Regions from separate parts of the Telluria sp. AIW5 genome, predicted to be linked through region 2. Evidence: predicted binding sites of a transcription regulator. Region 2 holds the regulator's gene; the other holds the start of a gene.
The links. The regulator sigma-54, encoded in region 2, starts transcription at its own class of promoters, with help from an activator protein. The targets are predictions, from matches to a motif close to TGGCANGNAANCTGCTTT.
Positions count from the first base shown of each region.

Region 1: the regulator sigma-54 is predicted to act here: its motif matches at 3,670-3,687, upstream of pepA (flocculation-associated PEP-CTERM protein PepA).

Region 1 is NZ_CM155289.1:4,281,533-4,286,758, forward strand. Features, by position in the region: gene AC1MEM_RS18915 (hypothetical protein) at 1-93, shown strand, start outside; gene AC1MEM_RS18920 (thrombospondin type 3 repeat-containing protein) at 290-898, shown strand; gene AC1MEM_RS18925 (ribonuclease HI family protein) at 1,000-1,686, shown strand; gene AC1MEM_RS18930 (HD domain-containing protein) at 1,667-2,329, shown strand; gene AC1MEM_RS18935 (TCR/Tet family MFS transporter) at 2,326-3,576, shown strand; gene pepA (flocculation-associated PEP-CTERM protein PepA) at 3,726-4,583, shown strand; gene asd (archaetidylserine decarboxylase) at 4,889-5,226, shown strand, end outside.
Region 2 is NZ_CM155289.1:296,093-301,318, forward strand. Features, by position in the region: gene rapZ (RNase adapter RapZ) at 1-380, shown strand, start outside; gene AC1MEM_RS01310 (enoyl-CoA hydratase/isomerase family protein) at 545-1,630, opposite strand; gene hpf (ribosome hibernation-promoting factor, HPF/YfiA family) at 1,730-2,086, opposite strand; gene AC1MEM_RS01320 (RNA polymerase factor sigma-54) at 2,150-3,622, opposite strand; gene lptB (LPS export ABC transporter ATP-binding protein) at 3,658-4,419, opposite strand; gene lptA (lipopolysaccharide transport periplasmic protein LptA) at 4,419-5,060, opposite strand; gene lptC (LPS export ABC transporter periplasmic protein LptC) at 5,076-5,226, opposite strand, start outside.

The DNA.
Region 1 (5,226 bases), 1.6 Mb from region 2:
ATGGCCGTCGTGGTCGTGAAAGGCAAGCGCCCGGGCGCCGAACGGCAGCCGACCGTGCTGGCCGATCGCCGCGTTCCAGTGAGCCGCATTTGATTACCCGTGTGTGCCGGGCCGCCTGCTGAGGCCTGCCCGGCCACCCGCCACGTCCCACCCCCCACAGCCCCCTCCTCCGACCCTTGCTGCCCCGGCTGCTGCAATTTGTGTCAGTTGTAAGCACATGCGTCAAACGCACCATTTCGTTCAAGCGATTGATATATTGAATCATCCGCTTTTGGAGATGGAGACCGACATGAAATCCCGCCTGAAGTTACGCTCGAACATACGCCTGAACTTGGCTGCCCTGATCGCCGTGACCGCCGCCGCCTATGCACCGCTGCCGTCGATGGCGCAAAACGTTGAACTGTACGTCGGCTCGGCCCCGCCGGCGCCGCTGTACGAACGCGCTCCCGTCGTGCGCCGCGGCTATGTCTGGTCGCCGGGCTACTGGGAGTGGCGCGGCCATCGCCACCACTGGGTGCCGGGCACCTATATCGTCGAGCGCCCCGGCTATATCTATGCGCCGCCGGCCTGGCAGCAGCGCGACGGCCGCTGGTTCATGCAGCAGGGTTACTGGGCCCCGCGCGGCGGTGACGGCTACCGCGGCCAGGGTTTCTACGACCGCGACGGCGGCCGCGGCTACGGCCAGCACGACGGCTACCGCGACCGTGACCGCGACGGCGTGCCCGACCGCTACGAGCACCACGGCCGCGGCCGCGACACGGACCACGACGGTGTGCCGAACCGCTATGACCGCGATCTCGACAACGACGGCATCCCGAACCGCCGCGACCGCGATGTCGACGGCGATGGCGTACCGAACCACCGCGATGCGCGGCCGGAGAATCCCTACCGCCGCTGATCGCAGGCAGCCGCACGAAGCGCCCTCCGGGGCGCTTTTTTGCGTCCGTTGCGGACTGGCGAAGGGTTTTTGGATGGCCCGAAAACGGTTATGCTGACGCCATGACCGAACTCGACCGCCTGCAAGGCGCCTCCAACCGAACCGAACTTGCCGCCAGCCGCAAGCTGGCCTTGACAAGGAGCCTGCCGCTCGAGGAAGCGCTGCGCATGACGCTTGCCGCCAGCGCCGGCGCTGCGGGCCTGGCCACGCTGCTGGCCGAGCGCGGCGCCTTGCGCGAAGCCGAAGCCGCACGCGCGCTGGCCCGGCAGGCGGCGCGTGCCGCCGCCCTGGCCGTACGCCAGGCACGCCACGAGGGCGCCCCCACCGCCTGGCGCGCCTGGTTCGACGGCTCGGCGCGTCCCAACCCGGGCCGCTGCGGCATCGGCGCGCGCCTGCTCGGCCCGGCCGGCCAGGTCGTGGAATTATCCGAGCCCGCCGGCTACGGCAACAGCGGCGAAGCCGAATACCTGGCCCTGATCGCCGTGCTCGGGGCAGCCCTGGCCCAGGGCGCGCGCGAACTCACCGTGTATGGCGACAGCCGCGTCGTGCTCGACGACGTCGCCGCGCCTGATGCGAAGAGCGCTCCTGCCCTGCAGCCCTACCGGGCCCGCGCACGCGCCCTGCTGGCACAGCTGCCGGGCACCCTGCTGCGCTGGGTACCACGCCACAAGAACCTCGACGCCGACGCGCTCTCGCAGCGCGCCAGCATGCCGTCCTCCCTGGAGCCCGATGTTTCCTTTGTCCCCTGAACTGTCGGCCTGGCGCACGCGCCTGGCCGCGCTCGCCGCCGCCCACGCCGGCGACGACGGCGCCCATGACGCCAGCCACCTGGAGCGCGTCTGGCGCAGCGCGCAGGACCTGCTCGCGCATCATCCCGAGGCCGATGTCCTGGTCGTGATGGCCGCCTGCTACCTGCACGACCTGGTCAACCTGCCGAAGAACGACCCCGGCCGGGCCCAGGCCTCGCGCCGGGCGGCGCAGCTGGCGCGCGCCGAACTCGCGCGGCTCGGCTTTCCTGGCGGGCGCCTGGACGGCGTGGCCCACGCCATCGAGGCGCACAGTTATTCCGCGGCGGTCGTCCCGGTCACGATCGAAGCGAAGATCGTGCAGGACGCCGACCGGCTCGATGCCCTCGGCGCCGTCGGCCTGGCGCGCATGTTCTATGTCGCCGGGAAGATGGGCCGCGCGCTCGCGCACCCGAGCGATCCGCTGGCCCAGGCGCGCGACCTCGACGACGGCGCCTGGTCGCTCGACCACATCATGGTCAAGCTCGCGCAACTGCCGGGAATGATGCAGCTCGAGGCGGGACGCGCCCTGGCCGGGGAACGCCTGGCGCGCCTGCTCGCCTTCCGCGACGACTTTGCGGCCGAGTGGTTTGGGAACGCCGCGTGAACGCGCCCGTCCCGCTCGAGGCGGAGGCGCCCGCCGCCAGCGGCAAACTTGGCTTCGTGCTGGTGAGCGTTTTCATCGACGTGCTCGGCATCGGCCTGATCATCCCGGTGATGCCGGTGCTGGTGGGCCAGTTCGTGCCCGGGCGCGACGAGCAGGCACTGTGGTACGGCCTCATGGCGGCCGTGTTCGGACTGCTGCAATTCCTGTTCATGCCCACGCTCGGCGCGATCAGCGACCGCGTCGGGCGGCGCCCGGTGCTGCTGTACTCGATGGCGGGCATGTGCCTGAATTTCCTCGTCACGGCCTGGGCGCCGAGCCCGGCCTGGCTCTTTCTCGGGCGGGTCATCGGCGGCGTCTCGGCGGCCAGCATGTCGGTCGCCTCGGCCTATGCGTCCGATGTTTCGACGCCGGAGAACCGGGCGAAAAGCTTCGGCAAGATCGGCGCCGCCTTCGGTGTCGGCTTCATCTGCGGCCCCGTGCTCGGTGGCCTGCTGGGCGACGTCTCGCTCACGCTGCCGTTCTGGGTCGCCGGCGCGCTCGCGGCCGTCAACCTGGTCTACGGGTGGTTGTACGTGCCCGAGTCGCTGGCGCCGGGCGAGCGCGCCCCCTTCGACTGGAAACGCATCAATCCTTTGCGCGCATTGGCGCGGCTGGCCGGCAAGGAGGACATCCGCGGCATCGTCGGCGTGTTCGCGCTGGCCACCTTCGCCCAGATGATGACCCAGGGGACCTGGGTGCTGTACACGACCTTCCGTTTCGGCTGGAGCCCGCGCGACAACGGCATCGCCATGTTCTGCATCGGCCTTTCCACCGTCGTCGTCCAGGCCTGGCTGCTGGGGGTGCTGCTGCGGCGCTTCGGCGAAGCGCGCGTGGCGGTGCTGGGCCTGGCGTCTGGCGCGCTTACCTTCGTGCTGTACGGCCTGGCCACCCAGGGCTGGATGATGTATGTCCTCATCTGCTGCAACCTGCTGGCCTTTGCCGCCGGGCCCGCGCTGCAGGGGATCATTTCGCGCGGGACGCCTGCGGGCGAGCAGGGAGAACTGATGGGTTCACTACAGTCGATCAACAGCCTCGGGGTCATCGTGATGCCCCTGCTCGGTTCGGCCATCCTCGGCGCCGTCAGCCACCTGCCGCCGGGCGACGCGCGCATCGGCAGCAGCTTTTTCCTGTCGGCGGCCATGCAGGCGCTCGCAGTGCTGGCCGCGCTGCGCTACTTCCGCCGGGCCCGTCAAAGCGAGGCCGCGTGAAAGGAAGCATGCCTGTCGGAAATCTTTACAGTTGCCCCAGGAAATTCCGGGTTCCAAGTCGCAACTAATTGATTTATAACAAAACTTTCTGGTTGGCATGAGTGTTGCTTATATGGCAGCAGTCAACACCCTCAACCTGAAAGAAAACGATGACCGTCCTGAAAAAACTGGGCTGCGCTGCAGCCATCGCCCTCGCCGCCGGCGCCGCTCAAGCTGACGCCATCATGAACGATTGGACCTTCAACCCGGCCGGCACCGGTCTGGCGAAAGGTCAGGAAATCAACGAATACTTGGATGTAAACGGTAATGGCTTCATCCAGTTGAAAGCGACCGGCACCGGCGCGTTCTCGTTCACCGAGCACGCTGTGTTCAACTTGAGCCAGGCTGACAGCAATGGCAAGCTCTTCCCAATAAGCTACAAAACCGGAAACATCTCTGCAACGCTCGATGCTGTTGGCGCCGGCACCTTCAACGGCAGCTTCGCCTTTACCAGCGGCACCATCAAGATGTACCAAAACCCCCAGAAAGGGAAGTACGGTACGGCTAACGGCATCTACGGCGCAGACCTCGGCAACCTGATCGGCACTTTCAGCATCCTGGGCGGTGGCGGCATGGTCGATGGTACCGGCAATCCGGTCACGAACGGCCAGGTCAGCGTGTTCGCCGAGTCGCAGGTTGGCGATCTGAAGGCAGGCTATTTCTTCGACCCACGCGGCATCGACATGTCGACCATGAAGAGCACTTCGTTCGCCTTCACCAACGCCAATGCCGTCGGCTCGCCGACTAGCAGGCTGGTCAACGAAGTGGCTTGCCAGTTCGCGGGCTTCACCGGTCCAGGCTGCATCCCTGGCAATAAGCCCGGTATATACAAAAACGTTGCAGGCGACCACTTCTTCGTCAGCAATAACGGTCAGTTCAAGTTCGCCGACGTTCCTGAGCCAGGGTCGGTCGCCCTGTTCGGCATCGCCCTGTTCGGTATCGGCGCGATGCGTCGCCGCGTAAAGTAATCGGGGTTCGCCCTGGCAGCACGACAATAGCCTGGCTCGCCAGGCTATTTGCTTTTATGGGACACACATTCATTTGCGTCCGATGCGGCGGCCTCGTACGGCATCGCATTGTGGGGGATGACCCGGGCGTCCGTAGCCCTGGCGGCGGCGCTGCGCCTGGCCTGATCCTCATCTGCATGCCGGCGTCCGCTTCTGGACCGATGCGCTACACTGGCCCCGGGGCGCCGCCGTCGAAAACAATGATATGCACGGGCACGCCCCTTATTTATAATTCGCCATCGTCAAATGTAATAAGGGCTGCCACCGTGTCCGATCGTTTCAAAGTACTGCCACAATATGTCCTGCCCAAGCAGGCGCTGACCTCGTTCGCCGGCCGCGTCGCCGGCCACCGCGGAGGCGCGATGACGACCCGCCTGATCCGCTGGTTCGTCGGCAAGTACGGCGTCAACATGGACGAGGCGGCCAACTCCGACATCGCGAGCTACCCGAGTTTCAACGAATTCTTTACCCGTCCCTTGAAGGACGGCGTGCGTCCGCTGGCCCAGGCGGATTTCGTCTGCCCGGTCGACGGCGCGATCAGCCAGTTCGGCGCGATCGACGACCACCACATCCTGCAGGCCAAGGGCCACAAGTTCACCACCAC
Region 2 (5,226 bases):
AGGTCCAGCATGCACCGCTGACCCTGTTCTTCGAATCCTTCGCCTTCAAGGTCGGCGTGCCGCTCGATGCTGACTTTGTGTTCGACGTGCGCGCTATTCCGAACCCGTATTACGACCTGTCGCTGCGCCCGCTGACCGGCAAGGACGCCCCGGTGATCGCCTTCCTCGAGGCCCAGCCGAGCGCCACCGAGATGCTGCACGATATCTGCAAATTCGTGGAAAAGTGGCTGCCCTCGTTCAAGACCGATAACCGCAGCTACCTGACGGTGGCCGTCGGCTGTACCGGTGGACAGCATCGGTCGGTGTACATGGCTGAGCGGCTGGCGGCCTATTTCAACGAGACCGAGCGCGTGGTGTTAAGGCATCGCGAGCAGTCGTAAGAAGACACGTTGCACCTGCGTTCATCGTTGGCCCTGGCTTACCGTAGGGTGGGCATGCCCACGCGTGCGCCACATGATCGGCGTTTGCGGTAATCGACGCCGAACGGTAAGCGTAGGTATGACCGCGTAGGCTCGAGAGCCCACGCTACGTTACGCCACCGATATCAACGCAAATGCCGCAAGGGGTGTGCGTGTTCCGGCCACGCCGGCGCGAAGAAGGCTTCGACCATGTCCGCCATCACGGCGTCCAGCGTCGGCGGATTCCACCGCGGCGCGTTGTCCTTGTCGATCACCAGCGCGCGCACGCCTTCCAGCACTTCGCCGTGCTCGAAATTACGGCGCACCAGCGTGCGTTCCATGCGCAGGCAGTCGGCAACGTCGAGTGAGGCGCCGCGCAGCAGCATCTCGTGCGTCACGCACATCATCAACGGTGAACGCTGGCGCATCGCTCCCAAAGCCTTTTGCGCAAACGGATTCTCATCGCCTTCCAGTGAAGCCATGATCGCGGCCACCGAACCGGCGCCGAAGTGGCGGTCGATCGCGGCGCGCTGCGTTTCGAGGACGCTTTGTCCCGCGTCCGTGGCACAGCGCGCAGCGAAGGCGCGGATTGCCTCGGGCACTTGCGCGCCCGGCGTCGATGCGATCAGCGCATTCAGTTCGCCCAATTGCGCGCCCGGCACGAAGACGTCGGCCAGGCCGACATACAAAGCGTCGGCCGCGCCGATCGTCAATCCCGTCAAGCCCAGGTAATTGCCCAGCTGCCCAGGCGCGTGCGACAGGAAGTGGCTGCCGCCGACATCCGGGAACAGGCCGATATTCACTTCCGGCATCGCCATTTTCGTGCGCTCGGTGACGATGCGCAGGCCGGCCTGCGGACCGCCCTGGGCGATGCCCATGCCGCCGCCCATCACCACGCCATCCATGATCGCAATATACGGTTTCGGATAGAAATGGATCAGGTGATTCAGCGCGTATTCTTCGGTGAAAAAATCCTCGAGCAGCGCGCTGCCCCCAAGCGGCGTGGCGTGCCCCGCTTCGTGGAAGAAGCGGATGTCGCCGCCCGCGCACAGGGCTTTTTCGCTGCTGCTGGTGAGCACGACCGCGGACACGGAGGCGTCGTCGCGCCAGGCCAGCAGGATGTCGGTCAGGCGGCGGACCATTGCCAGCGAGAGGGAGTTCAAGGCCTTGGGACGGTCGAGGGTGATCGTGCCGGTGCCGTTGGCAATGCGGGTCAGGACGTGGTCGGTCATGGCGAGTGAGCTGGTGAAAGAGACATGTATTTTACCGAAGGCAGACGTGAAAAGGGCGCCTCCCGGCGCCCTCGTTCAGACGGTGCTCAGTGCCCGGTATTACAGCGCCGCAGCAGGCTCTCCGCCTTCAGGCAGGCGCTTGAGCGCCTCACGACTATGGTCCTTCAACATCGTCTTGTATTTCATCACCTGGCGATCCAGCCTGTCCATGAGCAGGTCGATCGCAGCATACAGGTCTTGCGCCACACTCTCCACGTGCACGGTCTTGCCGGACACGCGCAAGTTAATCTCGGCCTTTTGCCTTTTGTCTTTTTCGGTGAGATTGTCGATGGCGAGGATCACGTGGGAATCGATGACCTGATCGAAATGTCGGGTGATGCGTTCGAGCTTGTTCTGTACGTATTCACGGATGGCGGGGGTGACGTCGAGGTGGTGGCCACTGATGGTGAGATTCATACACACTCCTTTGAGAAGATAGCGGCCGCCGGGCCGCGCAAGGAGTGCGCGTGGCTGCCGCTGTTACAAGGATTTGCGGAGGCTGACGGGAGGGATCTTGAGCGCTTCGCGGTATTTTGCAACCGTGCGGCGCGCAATGACCATGCCTTGTTCACCGAGCATTTCCGCGATCTTGCTATCGGATAATGGGTTCTTTGGGTCCTCTGCTCCTGTCAGCTGCGCGATAAGCGCCCGTATCGCCGTGGACGATGCTTCGCCCCCCGCTTCGGTGGCGACATGGCTTCCGAAGAAATACTTCAGCTCAAACATGCCGTGCGGGGTCAGCATGAATTTCTGAGTTGTTACGCGAGAAATCGTGCTCTCGTGCAGACCCAGTGTATCAGCAATCTCGCGAAGCACAAGGGGACGCATGGCAACCGCGCCATGGCTGAAAAAGTTCTTCTGACGCTCCACAATTGCCTGCGAAACACGCAGGATCGTATCGAAACGCTGGCGCATATTTTTGATGAGCCACTTCGCTTCCTGCAGCTGCGCGCTCATCTGGCCTTCGCCTTTTCCCTGCTTGAGCAAATTCGCGTAGACGTTGTTCACGCGCAGGCGCGGCATGACTTCGTTGTTCAGCGAAACGCTCCAGCCGTTCTTCGATTTGCGGACAATAACGTCCGGAACGACGTAGTCCGAGACGCTCGATGCAAAGGCGGCGCCGGGATGCGGATTGCACTGGCGAATGACGGCTTGCGCTTCGCGCAGGTCTTCGTCGTCGCAGTCGAGCGCTTTCTTCAACTTCGTGAATTCGCGCTGCGCGAACCAGGTCAGGTAACCCTCGACGATCTTCAAAGCCATGCGCCGCGTCACCAGCGGCACGCCCGGCATGGCGCGGATCTGCAGCGCCAGGCACTCGGACGCGCTGCGCGCACCGACGCCGACCGGATCGAGGCTTTGCACCATCGCCAGCGCGCAGCGCAGTTCGTCGATCTCGACTTCCAGCTCTTCCGGCAGGCGCGCGTGGATCTCGTCGAGCTGCTCTTCCAGGTAGCCGTTGTCGTCGATGGCGTCGATCACCAGTTCGGCGAGGGCCCGGTCGCGCGCCGTCACGCCGGTCACCCGGATCTGCTCCGTCAGGTGCTCGCGCAAGGTCACGCCGATAGCGCCCAGCTGCGGACGGCCATCGTCGTCGCCGTCGGCGTTCGACGCGCGTGACAACTCTCCCCAGTCCGCGTCGGACTCGCCGCGTTCGACCTCGCCGCCGCCGTCAAGGCCGTCGGCACCATCCGCGGCTGCGGGGGCGCCCTCTTCCGCATTCGACGCCGGCGCCTCGCCTTGCGCCGGCGCGGCGTTGAGCGCGCCGTCGGCCAGCAGGCGCACCGAGTGGTCGAGCGGATCGTCGAGCCGCTCGAGCAGCGGATTATCGGACAGGATTTGCTCGATCTCCTGGTGCAGTTCGAGCGTGGACAGCTGCAGCAGGCGGATCGACTGCTGAAGCTGCGGCGTGAGCGCCAGGTGCTGCGAAGTCCGGAGTTGCAGGGATTGTTTCATGTGCCGCTTGGGTTCCGTGTTTTGCTACAGGCTTGCTACATGCGGAAGTGTTCGCCCAGGTAGACGCGCCGCACCGACTCGTCGGCGATGATGTCGTCGGGGCGTCCCGACGCCAGCACCGCGCCCTGGTTGATGATGTAGGCGCGGTCGCAGATGCCAAGCGTCTCGCGCACATTGTGGTCGGTGATCAGCACGCCGATGCCGCGCTCCTTCAGGAAGCGCACGATACGCTGGATCTCGATCACGGCGATCGGGTCGACACCGGCGAACGGTTCGTCGAGCAGCACGAAGCGCGGATTGGTGGCGAGCGCGCGCGCGATCTCGACGCGGCGCCGTTCGCCGCCCGACAAGGACAGCGCCGGGTTCTCGCGCAGCTTCTCGATTTGCAGTTCGGCCAGCAGCGAGTCGAGCCGGTCGTTGATGGCGGCTTTGGTCAGTGCCTTGCCGTTGTCGTCGCGCTGCAGCTCCAGCACGGCGCGGATGTTGTCCTCGACCGTCAGCTTGCGAAACACCGAGGCTTCCTGCGGCAGGTAGGATAAACCGAGTACCGCGCGCCGGTGGATCGGCAGGCTCGAAATATCGGTGCCGTTGATTTCGATGGCGCCGGCGTCCGACGGCACCAGGCCGACGATCATGTAGAACGAGGTGGTCTTGCCGGCGCCGTTCGGCCCGAGCAGGCCGACGACTTCGCCGCAACCCACTTCGAGCGACACGTCGCGCACCACCAGGCGCTTGCCGTAACTTTTCTGCAGCCCCCGCACGACCAGGGTACTGCGCTTGTCGCTTGCTTCTTTCATTATCGCTTTCCTGCTACTGGCGCTGCCGGCGTCGATGAAGGTGCCGATGCAGGCGCAGCCTTGGCCGCCGGCGCGCCGGCCGGGGGAACCGCTGCCGCAGGTGCGCCAGGCGCGCCGCGGCGCGGTGCGATGATCAGCGTCCCGCGCCCGCCGCCAAGCTTGCTCTCGCCGCTGGCGTCGTTGCGCACGGTCGCCACTTCCTTGCGGCTGTCGTAGGAGATGTAGGCGCCATCGAGCTCGTTGGTCAGCCGCCCGTTTTCGAGCTGCTTGACGATCGCCTTCGAGAACAGCTTGACCAGCTCCTGGCGCTCGTCGTATTCGATGCGCTCGGCCTGGCCTTCCATCCACAGGTCGGGTCCGCCGTCGCGCTTCTGGCGGAAGGTCGCCACGCGCCCCGGGCCGGAAGTGAGCGTCACGCTCATGTAGCCTTCCGGCGTTTCCTTCACCAGTGCGCGGTCCGACTTCATGATCAGGGTGCCGCGCGTGAGGATGACGTTGCCGGTCAGGATGCGCGTCTGCGTGACTTCGTCGACGTCGAGCGAATCGAAGTTGATGACGGCCTGCTTCAGCGAGTCCGCGCGCTCGGCGGAAGCCGATAGCGAGAGCAAGGAAAGGAAGGCGGCGGCGAGAAGGGTTTTCATTAGGGCTCGTTCCTGTTATTGGGTGGGTGCGGCGTGCTGGCGCGGCGGATAGACGATCTGGCCACGCCCGCCGAGGTGCAGCTTCTGGGTCGGGTTCTCGGCCACCATGCCGACCCCGTTGACCGAGGCGGCGCCGAGGGTCATCTGCACCGGAAGTTTCGTCTTG